Regions from separate parts of the Clostridium algidicarnis genome, predicted to be linked through region 2. Evidence: riboswitches for the same ligand, from Rfam matches in the RefSeq annotation. Region 2 holds a riboswitch; the other holds the start of a gene.
What was found. A riboswitch is a leader RNA that binds a small molecule or an ion and turns the genes downstream of it on or off. The one in region 2 is predicted to bind cobalamin.
Positions count from the first base shown of each region.

Region 1: it holds a riboswitch for cobalamin, as region 2 does, so the genes downstream of both, BV55_RS0106245 (DUF2292 domain-containing protein) here and BV55_RS0104605 (YitT family protein) in region 2, are expected to answer to the same signal.

Region 1 is NZ_JNLN01000001.1:1,245,042-1,252,016, reverse strand. Features, by position in the region: gene BV55_RS14860 (DUF4430 domain-containing protein) at 1-1,653, opposite strand, end outside; gene BV55_RS0106245 (DUF2292 domain-containing protein) at 1,760-1,906, opposite strand; cobalamin riboswitch at 2,149-2,332, opposite strand; gene BV55_RS0106240 (folate family ECF transporter S component) at 3,045-3,557, shown strand; gene BV55_RS0106235 (DNA-3-methyladenine glycosylase I) at 3,623-4,183, opposite strand; gene BV55_RS15300 (nucleotidyltransferase domain-containing protein) at 4,305-5,219, opposite strand; gene BV55_RS0106220 (ABC transporter substrate-binding protein) at 5,479-6,975, shown strand, end outside.
Region 2 is NZ_JNLN01000001.1:922,742-929,716, forward strand. Features, by position in the region: gene BV55_RS0104590 (ABC transporter ATP-binding protein) at 1-922, opposite strand, end outside; gene BV55_RS0104595 (MarR family winged helix-turn-helix transcriptional regulator) at 943-1,410, opposite strand; gene BV55_RS0104600 (YitT family protein) at 1,890-2,738, opposite strand; gene BV55_RS0104605 (YitT family protein) at 2,760-3,650, opposite strand; cobalamin riboswitch at 3,958-4,139, opposite strand; gene BV55_RS0104610 (undecaprenyl diphosphate synthase family protein) at 4,224-4,865, opposite strand; gene BV55_RS0104615 (DEAD/DEAH box helicase) at 5,298-6,560, shown strand; gene BV55_RS0104620 (cyclic nucleotide-binding domain-containing protein) at 6,616-6,975, opposite strand, start outside.

The DNA of each region.
Region 1 (6,975 bases), 320 kb from region 2:
GTCCATAATAGCAGAAATAACCCAACTTCCTTCACCTTTAACAAATCTTGTATCCTTGCTTGGATCTATACCAAGTGCAGTTAAAGCTACTATAACCTGTGCTATACTCTCACTATTTACTGATCCCCAACTTGAGTAGCCACCCTTGTCATTTTGAAGATTAGCTAAAACCTTAACTGCCCTATCAATATAAGGTTTAACTTTTTCATCATTTTTATATTTAGCTAAAGATTGTAGCGCCATTCCAGTTATGTCTGGATCTGGAGTCTTACCTGTTAGTGCCCAACCACCAACTACACCATTTTTATCTGTTATTTCCAAATCTAATATATAATCTATAAGGATATCTCTTGTAGTTTGAACCTTTACATCTTTCATTATAGGTATTTCATAATTATTAGTATCAAGTGCAATTAATGCAAATATAGGTCCATTTATTCCTTGTTTCTTTACAGAATTAAAATCCGCTAATTTTTCAAGTAAGTTATATCCTGCAACATTTGTTACATCTTTCCCTATGGCTGTAAGTCCTAATATAACTCTTGAGTATTCAGTATACTTAACTTTATGAAGAACTCCTCCCTTTTCCTTTAATTCATTTGCAACATTAATATAATATTTTTCATAATATTCTTCTGGAACAGTGTATCCTGCCCTTGCTAATGAAAGCATTGTCCACTCTCCACCAAGGGTTCCAAGAACAGGATTTGGTGTGTTTTTATACATTAAAGCTGCTGTTTCATCTATAGCTGTTTCTATGCTCGGATTTGACTTAATTAAATCTATTGATTTAGCTGGTTCTTCCGGTTTACTTGGTTCTTCTGGATTAGTTGATTTTTCTGGATCCTCTGGATTACCAGGTTTAGTTCCATTAACTGCATTGTCAAGAGTAGTAAATGCCTGATCTACGCTCTCTTGTGATGAATCCACCACCTGAGCTACCCTGTAAGCTTTGTCATAGGCTGCTTGTACACCTGCTTTTGAAAGAATAGCAGCTTTCTCTTTTGAGCTATTGATTTCTGCTAATTTTGCAGTAAGCTCACCTTTATTAGCAATAGGTTTATATGATCCTTCAAAGGAACCAGAAGTTGCGTCCCCTTCAAATCCACCACCAATATCTGACCCATAACCATAAACAGTAAACTGCCATCTAATAACGTCTCCGTCTTTTGGATAATATTCAGCAGCCCCAAAGTTAGGGAACTTATTATTTACAGAATACATCCACCCAGACATACTAGTATAATCAAACTCACCTAGCCAGTCATCTTCCGTTCTATCCTCATCAACATCTCCACATTCATCTAATATATATTGAGGGATATTTACCTTTCTTTTGTCCTTGTCCTTTACAGAGGCTAGATAGAACCCTTTATCTATCTCTCCCGTAATACGATAATTCCCTTCACCTAATAAATTAGTGATTACCTCAGATACCCTAGTATTTTCATATATAGGTACCTTTACCGGTTCTACTATATAACCAAGACCCAATGTGAATTTTTCCATAGATACTGTTACATAACCCTTTGGCTTTGAATCACTAGCCTTCTTAAATGTGTTAGAAATTGCACTAGCTGAAATCCCAAAAAACATAAATGCAACTAGTAGTACACTAAGCATTTTCTTCAGCGTTAAATTTTTCTTTTTCACAATTATACCCCCTTACTTTCTGTTGGTTTAATTTGATTAATAGTTACTTTTAACTATTAATTTACCCCTGGCACCTCCAGTTTTCTGGTCAGTACAATATTTTCGTTTATAACTTAATTGACTTTTTTAGTTCTTCAACTCTAATAGGTAATCCATCTTGAACAATAACCTTCATCTCACCAAATTCTACTTCTTTGATTATTTTTAATAATTTTTCCTCCTTTTCATTTAATTTGTAATGCTTTTCATCCATTGTTCTTATCCCCCCTATATACTACTTTGTGAAGCTTGTCTTTTCATGTAAACTTTATTCTATCCTAATACCTTTCCAAAAGGAACTCATATTCATAACCTAAAAATCACTTTATAGTTATCTAAAATTACAAATAAAAAAAGCCCCATTTCTAGGGCTTTAAGCACTTAATAACACATGGCATACTCAACATATACAGAGTAGTCGCTGCATAGTTATGGCATTAATTTCCCGCCGAAATCTTACACTTTCATTTTATGGCAGGTCTCCTGACTTATAGCTTCCATCCTAATCCTCTTTGTCTTCTCAAGAATTAATCTTAATGACTTTAGTAGAGTTTCGTAGCTATTACAGTAGCGGGGGCTGCTAAGGATTCTAACCTTATTCCCTATTATTGCATATGCAACCATAAAACATAATATTCATTATATATCTTCCTTCATTTTGTCAATTGATTTATTATATTATACTAAGATATAAATTCATCAATTCCTTCATTATTTGCATCATTAGATTTAATTAGTTTCCCATCACTTATGGTGATTACCCTTTTGCAATAAGATTCTAATATCATACAAACTTACTGTTCAAATCTTTCCATAGTTTATTTAAACACAATATCATTGAGCTTTGTAATGCCAAACACTAAATTTTACAAACACCTTTAAAATACTCTGAATTAAATGGGGGAAAATTTATCTAATTATCATTTAAAGTTTAATATTTTTATAAGTTTTATTTGCGAATTTTCTGTAAATTGTCGGTGTATTTGATATAATGGTATAGGAAGCAATAAACTATTACTTTCTATTTAATTTAAATAGTTGTATATTTGTAATAAAATAATATTCTTCTAGACAACCTATTTAAAATATTATATAACCAGTGAATAGATCTTATTCACCTAAGCCTTTTAAGAAAATATGAAAGCTTAAATTAAAATAAATAAAAAGGAGTACGCTACTAGACAAAATATATTTAACTAAGTCTACAAGGTACAAAATTTAATAATAAAACCAATGTTATGTGTACCGATGGCTAGTCGGGAGTTTATGACTTTTAAGATGCAAATGTAATCTTAAAAGTAAAAACCTTGATATGGATATATTTGTCCATATTTTAAGTAGCAGTGATTAAAATGGCAAAAATGACTACATCAAAAAAAATTGTTACTATGGCATTATTTATTGCAATAACCTTTATACTATCTAGATTCTTATCTATACAACTTTTACCTACAATAAAGATAAGTTTTGCGTTTTTACCCATAGCTTTAAGTGCTATGCTCTTTGGTCCCGTATATGGGGGAGTTATGGCAGGAGTAGAGGATCTTATTGGTGCCATCTTAGTTCCTAAAGGACCCTTCTTTCCAGGATTTACTTTAAGTGCATTTATAGTAGGACTAATTTATGGGTTAGTGCTTTATAAAAAGCCTAAAACTATAACAAGATTTATAGTTTCATCTGTACTTATAACGTTAATTGTGCATATATTCTTAAATACCCTTTGGCTTGCTATATTATTTGATAAAGCATTTATATTAATAACTCAAACTAGAATACTTAAAGCATTAATTATGCTTCCTATAGAGGTTATAACTTTATCTCTTACATGGAAGTACTTAGGAACAAAAATAGAAAAAGAGATATAATATCTCTTATAATAAAAAAATACTCAAAGGAGCACCAAGTATTTCTTGGTGCTCCTTGGTTTTTATTATAGTATTTGTGTATCTCTAAAGCAATTAGTTATATGATCATTAATAACACCTATAGCCTGAAGATATGCATAGATTATCGTTGACCCTAAAAATTTAAATCCTCTAGATTTTAAGTCCTTACATATCCTATCAGAAAGTTCTGATGTAGCAGGAACCTTAGATATATCTTCCCACTTATTAATTAAGGGTGATCCGTCTACAAAGTTCCATATATAATTATCAAAACTTCCAAACTCCTTTTGTATATTTATAAACTTATTAGCATTGTTTATGGATGCTTCTATTTTCTTTTTATTTCTTATTATCCCTGGATTTTGCACTAATTCATTTACCTTTTTTTCATCATATTGTGATACTTTTATAGGTTCAAAATCATCATAAACTCGCCTATATTCTTCTCTCTTTTTAAGCACAGTTATCCAGCTTAAACCTGCCTGGGCTGATTCTAATACTAAGAATTCAAAGTGTTTTATATCATCATGTACAGGTACACCCCACTCTTCATCGTGATATTTAATATAAATCTCATTATCTTTACACCATGGACATCTATTCATTTTAGCCTCTCCTTATACATTTTATTTATTATATTCTTCTAACATTTTAAAATATCTGCTTTCTAATCCTTTTATAGTGCTCTCTCTAGATAATAGTTTGTTTTCTAATCTACTTATCATATTATAAATTCTCACTAACCCTCATCATGGACTTTACCTTTTTTTCAACCTGCTTTGGTAGTTCTTGAAGAAGTGCCCTTTTTAATAAATTCGGGTTTTTTATTCCTTCCTTAGTTAAATACCCCTCTATTAATTTAACCTTTTGCTCTCTACTTGGCATTAATTGATATGCAACATACCAATCTTCTAATGATGAAATAGGAACCTTAACCCCATTTATATCTTTAAAGTCCCCTATAGACTCCTGATCAAAAGGATATTTATACATACCACTGCTGTGATTTATAATAAACCCTGACATTACATCAATATCCACATCACATATATTATATTCATAAAAATATTCGGTAGAATAAACCTTAGTTTCATCTCTTCCCTTTTTATCTCCTAAAGACTTTAATATGTTATCTAAGGTTTCTACATCCTTTTTATGGACAATTATATCTATATCATTTGGTGAATCTACTAATCCATAATGATTCAACACTATAGAGCCACCTACTGCCCAAAATATGTTTTCATTATTTAATTTCTCTCCTATATATGAAAGGACCTGAAATAACTTAAAATTACTTTGTATTAATTTATTCTTAGTTTTAAATTTAACTATATCTTTTTCATCTTTCCTTACAATTTCATAGCTAAACTCAATAGGTGAATTTACTTCATTAAATTCTTTCATTATACTATCTAATACCCTAAGTCTTAAATGGGAATAGACATATGCAAGGTTTGGTACCATCAATATATGTTTAAGTTCTTCTAAAGAAATTTCAAAGTCCGTAGAAGGCTTCCTTTTTTCTAGTTCTAGATAAAATATCTTAGCATATACACTTTTAAAATTTGGAATGTCAGATCTTACAATAGATTTTCTTCTTCTTTTTATAACTTTTAGTTTTTTTAAATCTTCTCCCACTTAAAAGCCTCCTCTTTATTTATCTTTATTACATTGTATTACATATAATTTAATACTAGCAACCCTATTAAATCTTTTATTGATTTAAAACCTACTCTGGTTATATTTTAATTTATTTTTTAATTCTAATACATGCTATTACAAATAGATATGGTTTATTTTTCTATAAATATCATATTACTGTTGACGTTTTCATCAGTTTGGCTAATAATGTATATATATTTATTATAATCATAACTTTACATTTAGGAGGCTTCTAATGTTAAATTTTAAAAAAAAGAGAACAGTGGTTCATGATATTCCTGTGGAGGACACTAAAATCAATTACAAAATTCAAAACATATCATCTCAAAACAAAATTGCTATTTTAAAACACAATCAAAAATGTATCGTAAATAAACTAAGTAATAAAATTGATGAAACCGGTTTTGCTACAGAAAACTTAATTGAAATTACAACAGATATTAATAAATATGTAGAAGTACAAATGAGTTCTATTGATAAATTAGTAAATGAAATCACTAATTATTCCGCTTTAGCAGAAGAAGTTTTAGCTAGTACAGATAATTCAAAGCAAATAGCACATCAAACTATGGGCATAGCAAAGGAAGGAAGGAAGGCTGTAGGTGATTCTATTAAAGCCATGAATGAAATAGAGTCTTCTGTTGAAGATGCGAAAACAGTTGTTATGGATCTTAATTCAAAGTCTGCACATATTAATGATATGTTAGATGTCATTAAAGACATAGCTAATCACACAAACTTGCTTTCTTTAAATGCATCTATTGAAGCTGCAAGAGCTGGTGAAGCTGGTAGAGGGTTCACTGTAGTTGCAACAGAAGTTAAAAAACTTGCTGAAAGAAGTGTTGAATCTGCTGGTTTTATTTCAAAAACTATAAATGAAATAAATGCTAGTATTACCCATACAATTGAGGCTATGAACAAAACAAGCCTAAAGGTAAAAGAGGGAACTGAAATAGCTAACAATACTATGACAGTTTTTCAAAACATTATAAAAGCAGTACAAACTAGCACAGATGTAACAGGAGAAATAAACCTTGCTCTAGTAAGTCAAACTGAAAACTTAGAAAACGTTATAAGTTCTGCAGAGAATATGAGTCATATTTCCGAAAAACTATTATCTGTTGTAGAATCGGCTACTTTAAATACTCAATATACTAAAACCTCACTCACTATTTTATCAGAGGTTTCAGAGGATCTAAAATACATATCAGATAAGTTGCTTCAAGAAGTTGATTCAAATGCTAAGGAGATTTCTACTTTAAAGACTTGTCTTAACAGTGCGCCACTTGGATTTGATCCAGCTCTTGCTATTGATCAAGAAAGTGGACAAGTAATTGTGAATGCTCATGCTTCGCTACTAACCTTTGGCTCTTCAGGCGAAATTTCTCCTGGTCTAGCTAAAAGTTGGTATGTGGAAGAGGATCATCTAACCTGGGTTTTTAATTTAAGAAAGGGAGCAAAATTTCATAATGGAAGAGAAATTACTGCAACTGATGTTAAATATTCCTATGAGAGAATCCTAAGTCCATTATTAAAGTCCCCAAATAGTTGGTTCCTTGAAAGTATAGAGGGTGCTGATGAATATTTAAAAGGACATGCTAAAGAGGTTACTGGAATAAAAATATTAGATAAATATAGACTGTCTTTAAGACTTGCAGTACCATATACAGGTTTTTTATTAAACCTTGGTCAATACTGTTGTTCTATTATAGAAAAAGAAGAGATGGAAAAG
Region 2 (6,975 bases):
CATTAATTCTTGATGCTGAAACTGAAGCTCTTGGTATCATAATAAACATCATAGAAACCATAATTAATGAAAACATTATTTGCATAACATATTGTATAAATGCCATCAAGTCTCCCACCTGCATATTTCCAGCATCAATACGTTTTGCTCCAAACCATATAATTGCAATTGTAGTAAAGTTCATGACCAGCATCATTAACGGCATTAATATAGACATAAGCTTATTTACCTTAATAGCTGTACTTGTAAGGTCATGGTTTGCTTCATTAAATCTCTCTCTTTCATGATCGTTACGATTAAAAGCACGTATTACTCTAATACCTGTAAGACCTTCACGTAATACTAAATTTAGTTTATCAAGTTTTATTTGCATTGATTTAAAAAGTGGTAGGCCCTTTCTTGCTATAATAGTTATAATTCCAATTAATACTGGTATAACTACTACAATAATAATAGAAAGCTTCCTATCCTTTGAAACCGCCATAATAATACCACCAATGCACATCATAGGTGCACTTATCATCATACGCATAATAATTACAAGAACCTGTTGAACTTGAGTAATATCATTAGTCGTTCTAGTAATAAGCGATGATGTTCCAAGCTTATCGAACTCTTCTATAGAGAAACCTTCTACCTTAGTAAAAAGTCCTTTTCTAAGATCTCTACCAAATCCTGTAGCTACCTTTGATGATAAAAAGCTTGCAGTAATAGTACATATAGTTCCACCTAGTGCAACTAATAACATAAATCCTCCTATTTTTAATATATAGTCTGTATCTCCATTTACTATCCCATTATTTACTATATCTGACATCAATGTAGGTAAATATAACTCAGAAAGGGACTGGAAAAATACCAATACAAGTACCAAAATTATAGGTACTTTGAATGGCTTTAAATTTTTAAATAACTTAATCATAAGTAATCATCTCCAACAATTTAAATTTTTGTATTATTAACATTTAGCTTTATATCACAGGAATCCATAAGATTATCCCTTACTTGCATTAATAACCGTCTTAGTAACATCTGCTCTTCTTGTGTAAAATTACTAAAACATTCTTTGTCTATGGTTCTCATAACTTCGTGAACATCTTTCCAGGCTTCTTCCCCTTGCTCAGTTATATATACCCTTGATATTCTTTGATCTAATGAATCTTGACGACGTTCCACAAGTTTAGCTTTTTCCATTCTTTTAAGCATCACAGTAATAGTCGCAGGTTTAATATTAAGTTTCTTAGCTAATTCTTTTTGACTTTGGCCATTTTCCTTTGATAATGCTAATAACATTGGTGGTTGACCAGGATAAATTCCAATTTCATCAAGTAACATATGTGTACGATGATAGTGAAATCTTATGACTTGGTAAAATGTGTTGTATAAAGAATCGTGATCATAACTATCCATTTAACTCCTCCTAACTAGTTAGCCGACTAACTATAATAAATATTATCACCTATATATATATTAGTCAATAACCTTTTATCATAAATCTTTTAACAAGTTATTAACATTAGTAAATTATTATTAATGTATACGTAACCATGCTATTGCACATTCTTCACACTTAATTTTAACACTTACTTCCTTTTAATTATTGCAAATATTTATCTTTGTATTTTTGTATAGCATTTAATTTAAAAACTTCTCGCTAATCTTTGATTAGTCCTCTAACTATAAATTTATATTTTTATACTATATTAAGCTACCATAATTTATCCCCTGGTTGAGCTTTAATATTAATAAATGTACTCTGTAAAGCAAAGAACTCCGCTAATATAAAAACACTCCTAATCAAAATAGCCTTGCTATATAAATAATTAAAAAACTACAAAATAAAAAGAGAAAAGCCTAAACTTTTCTCTTAGTTCTTTCTTGTAATTTGGTTAAATACCTATCTTAAATCCCTCACCTATAGCCTCATGAACACTTCTAACTATTATAAAAGCATCCTTATCTATTCCTTTAATATACTTATTTAATTTTATTACCTCTCTTCTATCTAGAACCGTAGTTATAACCTCTTTTGTTTCTTCTGTATATCCTCCATTGGCAGAATATATTGTAATTCCTCTTTCTAATTCATCCATAATATATTTTTTGACTTTATCACCATTTGAACTTATAACCACAACTTCTTTACATATATTAAAGCCTTCAATTACTGAGTCAATTACAAAGCTATTTATAATAACTCCAAGTAATGCATACATACCAATTCTTAAACCAAAGGTAGCTCCAGCCATAAGCGTTATTGTGAAATCTGATATTAATAAGGCTACCCCCATATTAATGTTAAAAATCTTATTTATTATTTTAGCAATTATATCAGTGCCACCAGTAGATGCATTTTGATAAAATATGATGCCCATACCTATACCAGTCATTAATATACCAAATATTAATTCTATAATCATATCGTTTACTAAAGGCCCACTTAAAGGCCATAGCTTTTCCATTATCCATATCATGCCTGAAAGTTCTAAACTTGTATATATAGTTTTTGCTCCAAAGGCCTTTCCTATGATTAAGAAGCCTACGGTAAATAAGATTAAATTCATCATCATCATCAAAGCACCAACAGGGAACTTAGGTAAATAATAATTAATTATTAAACCAAGTCCATTAACTCCTCCAGTAGCTAAATTATTAGGCATAAGAAAAAAGTACATACCTGATGCCACCATTAAATTACCTATACTTATAAAAATTAATTCCTTTCCCTTCTCTCTCATAATACCCCCCCTATAATTTTATTATATAACCGATCGTAAAAATCCATTTCCGTGAACATCTGCCGCTTCCGAAACTGAAATAAGAGCTGACTCATCTATTTCTTCTACTAATTTTTGAACCATATTTAATTCATTTTCACTAACTACACAGTATATTATCTTCCTTTTGACACCAGTATATGCCCCCTCACCGTAAAGGAAGGTAGTGCCTCTTCCTATCTTTTTAATTATGCAATCTGATACTTCTTCTTCCTTAGACGTAACTATTAATAATATCTTTTTCTTATTAAAGCTATTTAAAACCTTATCTATAACCACTGATTTTATATACATCAATAATAAAGTATAAAGTGTTAATGTAAGATTTGTAACGAAGATTCCCATCATTGCAATTACACCATTTAGAGCAAAGTATAAAGTGGACATTTTCATTCCATTTCTTTTTCGAAGGATTATAGCTACTATGTCAGTCCCTCCTTGAGAGGCACCTTGTTTAAATATCATTCCCATTCCTATTCCACTCACAACGGCTCCTGCTAAAGTTGATATAAAAATATCCTCTATTTTAAGTACACTTACCATATCCTTTGTTAAAACTAAAAATATAGACATTGATACCATTCCAATAAAACTTAAAACTACAAACTCTCTATTTACTAACTTATACCCTATAATAAATACCGGTATATTAATAATAAAAACCCAATACCCTGAAGGTATATTTGATACATATTGTAAGATAAGAGATATCCCTGCAGCTCCTCCACTTAAAAGTCTATGAGGTATTATAAATGCATTGATTGCAATAGAATAAAGGAAACTTCCTATTAAAATATTAATTACCTTAACGTACCATTCCTTTTCCTTTTCTTTTTCTTTTCTGATTTCTCTGTGACTTTTGATTTTACTCATTTAGATATTCTCCCCACATATTTTTTTTACTAAGCTATAGTATCAACAATTTCCATGATGCTAACATCTCCTAAAAGATATAAACTAATCTCTATACTTTCTTACCACTAATGCTTAAATTGAAAAAGTTATTAGTTACATTAATGATGATAGATACTAAATGACTCATAAAAATTAAATAAATAAAACCTCCGTAAAACGGAGGCATAAAGTATCTAATCTTATGAATCAATAAGCTCAATAATTACACAACAAAAAAATCAGTATTATTAATACTTATTATTCATGGCTTTGCTTCCCTCCGAAGTCCCATACATTGTCTAAGGCAGGTCTCCTGACTCACGGGTCATCCTTCACCATCCTTCCCAGAGAAAGAGATAATCTCCAGTGGATTTGGTTTTGTCGCCGTATACAGTAGCGGGGGCTGTAGTGGATCTTCACCACTTTCCCTATTAAACCTAAAAAGGTACCTAAAACAATTATTATTTTATTATGCTACGCTTTAATTATATCAGTTATTTATGCTCTATTCAACAGGTTACAATCAGTGAAGTCTTTATATTTAATATCCTATTATCCCCCAAGAGTTATATCTTGAGCATCATACCAATTTATTGCATCATAAAAATGTTTTTCTTTAAAATTTGGCCAATAATCTTCTATTATATAAAAATCAGAATAAATAGACTGCACTGGAAGAAATCCACTTAATCTTCTTCGTCCTCCCCACCTTATAATTAAATCCATTTTTGAAACATCGTAAGATTGAATTTGATTTGTAATGTTATTGCTTACACTTTTAGACCTCTTTAGATGCTCAAGATCCCACTTCCAACTATAATTAACAAGAAAATTAACCTTCATTCCTCCCTTCCCAAAGACCCTCCTTGTAGTATAAGGAAGCAATTCTTTTGGAAACATTGGAGATTTAGTATTTCCTACTACAAGAAGTTCAGCATCCTCCTTTAAAAGTATGTTTACAGAATTAATACAAGCCTCTGTAAATGCCTTTATTTGTTCCCTTGGTCTTTTAGTATTATCTACTGTAAATCCATAATAGGTTATCTCTTTAATTCCTAGTTTTTCACATAACTTAAAAAGTAATAATCCAGGATCAATACCTGATTTATATCCGCTTTCTTTAGATAAGCCTTTATCTATAGCCCATCTTCTATTGCCATCTGGAATTATTCCTATGTGATTTGGTATTCTCATTGCTTTCACCTCAAATGTTCCATATATTACACAAGTATAAATTAATAGTTACTTTTTATAATAAATACTCTGCCTTTTATATTATTAACATCCATAGAAAATTTAACCACATAAGTTGTGTATTATTTAATATATTTTAGGGAAATCCATTAGTTTGTGTTATTATATTAAAGTCGTAAAATATTATCACCCTTATAAAAATACAAATATAAATATCTTTTACTATAATTAAATATTATGATTTTTAAAACTGTGAATTTTATTGATATTTATCAACAATAATATATACTAAAATACGTAATTAAAAATGGTGGTTTCTTAAATGTTGTATTATCATAATAATGATTGTTTAGTTTAAAATAAAATTACACAATGTCATTTAATAGATTTAGCTCATTTAAAACTTAGAATATCCACCTTTAAGGAGAAAAAATGTTATTTGAAAACTTAAATATTATAACCCCAATAAAAAAGGCTTTAAAACTTGAAGGATATGAAAAGCCAACACCTATACAAGAGCAGTCTATTCCCCCTATACTTAATGGAAGAGACTTTCTAGGTTGTGCACAAACTGGTACTGGTAAAACAGCTGCCTTTGCTATACCTATACTTCAGCTTATGATTAATAAAGAAAACCCTAAGTCAAAATCCAACCATATTAAGGCACTTATACTTGCTCCTACTAGAGAACTTGCTATTCAAATTGGTGAAAGCTTTGAATCTTACGGGAAATATATAGACCTTAAAACCTTAGTTATCTTTGGTGGCGTATCTCAAAATCCACAAACTAATGCATTAAAATCTGGAGTGGATATTTTGGTTGCAACACCTGGAAGATTAATTGACCTGGTTAATCAAAAGTTTATTGATCTACATCGTGTAGAGTTCTTTGTCCTTGATGAGGCAGATTGCATGCTTGATATGGGTATGATACATGATGTAAAAAAAATCATAACAAGATTACCTGTAACTAGGCAAAACATGTTGTTTTCAGCAACTATGCCAAACGAGATTAAAAAATTAGTGGATTCCATCTTAAAAGATCCAGTTAAAGTTGCAGTAGCACCTGTTTCTTCTACTATTGATACTGTTGATCAATCAGTATACTTTGTTTCAAAAAAGAATAAAAGATCATTACTAATTCACTTATTGGAAGACAAATCTATTGTTTCTGCTCTAGTATTTTCAAGAACAAAGCACGGAGCAAATAAGATAACTGAAGACCTAGTTAAGGCAGGAATAAATGCTCAAGCTATACATGGAAATAAGTCACAATCTGCAAGGCAATTAGCTTTAAGCAATTTTAAAGAAGGCAAAACAAGAGTTTTAGTTGCAACAGATATAGCCGCAAGAGGCATTGATATAGACCATTTATCTCATGTTATTAACTTTGATTTAACTAATGTACCAGAAACCCATGTCCACAGAATCGGAAGAACTGGTAGAGCTGGTTTAAATGGAATAGCAATATCCTTTTGTGATGAGGAAGAATTTGCATATCTTAAAGATATAGAGCATCTTATAGAAAAATCTATCCCAGTTGTAAAAGACCATCCTTATGCTATAAATATAACAGCGCCAATAATTAATAATGACATTAAAAAGAAGACCTCAAATAATAGGCCTTCCACTAAAAGATCTAATTCAAATAATAGCTTTAGAAAAAATACAAGAAAGCCAAGGCCTAAAAAATAAAGTTATATTAACATTATGCATCTAATTATAGTTTAACTTCTCTGGTAAATTATAATTAGATTTCATATATATCTTCTGCTATGTCATCTAAAGCCCCTCTATCCAATATAATTATAGAACCCTTCTGCTTCTTTATTATATTTTGTTCTTCAAGTTTATGAATAATCCTAATTAAATGTCTATAACTAGCTCCTAGAAGTTCTGCTACTTCTGTAAGCTTATCTGTATAAATTTCATGAACCTTTGAATAATCGTTGTTTTCAGGGGTAGTGGCTAGAAGATAACTTGCAAATCTACTTTCCAAAGGATATAAGAGATTTATGGCACTATGTTTAGATATACTACTTAATTTATTTCCAAGCTCTTTACATATATATCTTAAAAACTTACAGTCATCTATAGCATACTTTCTTAT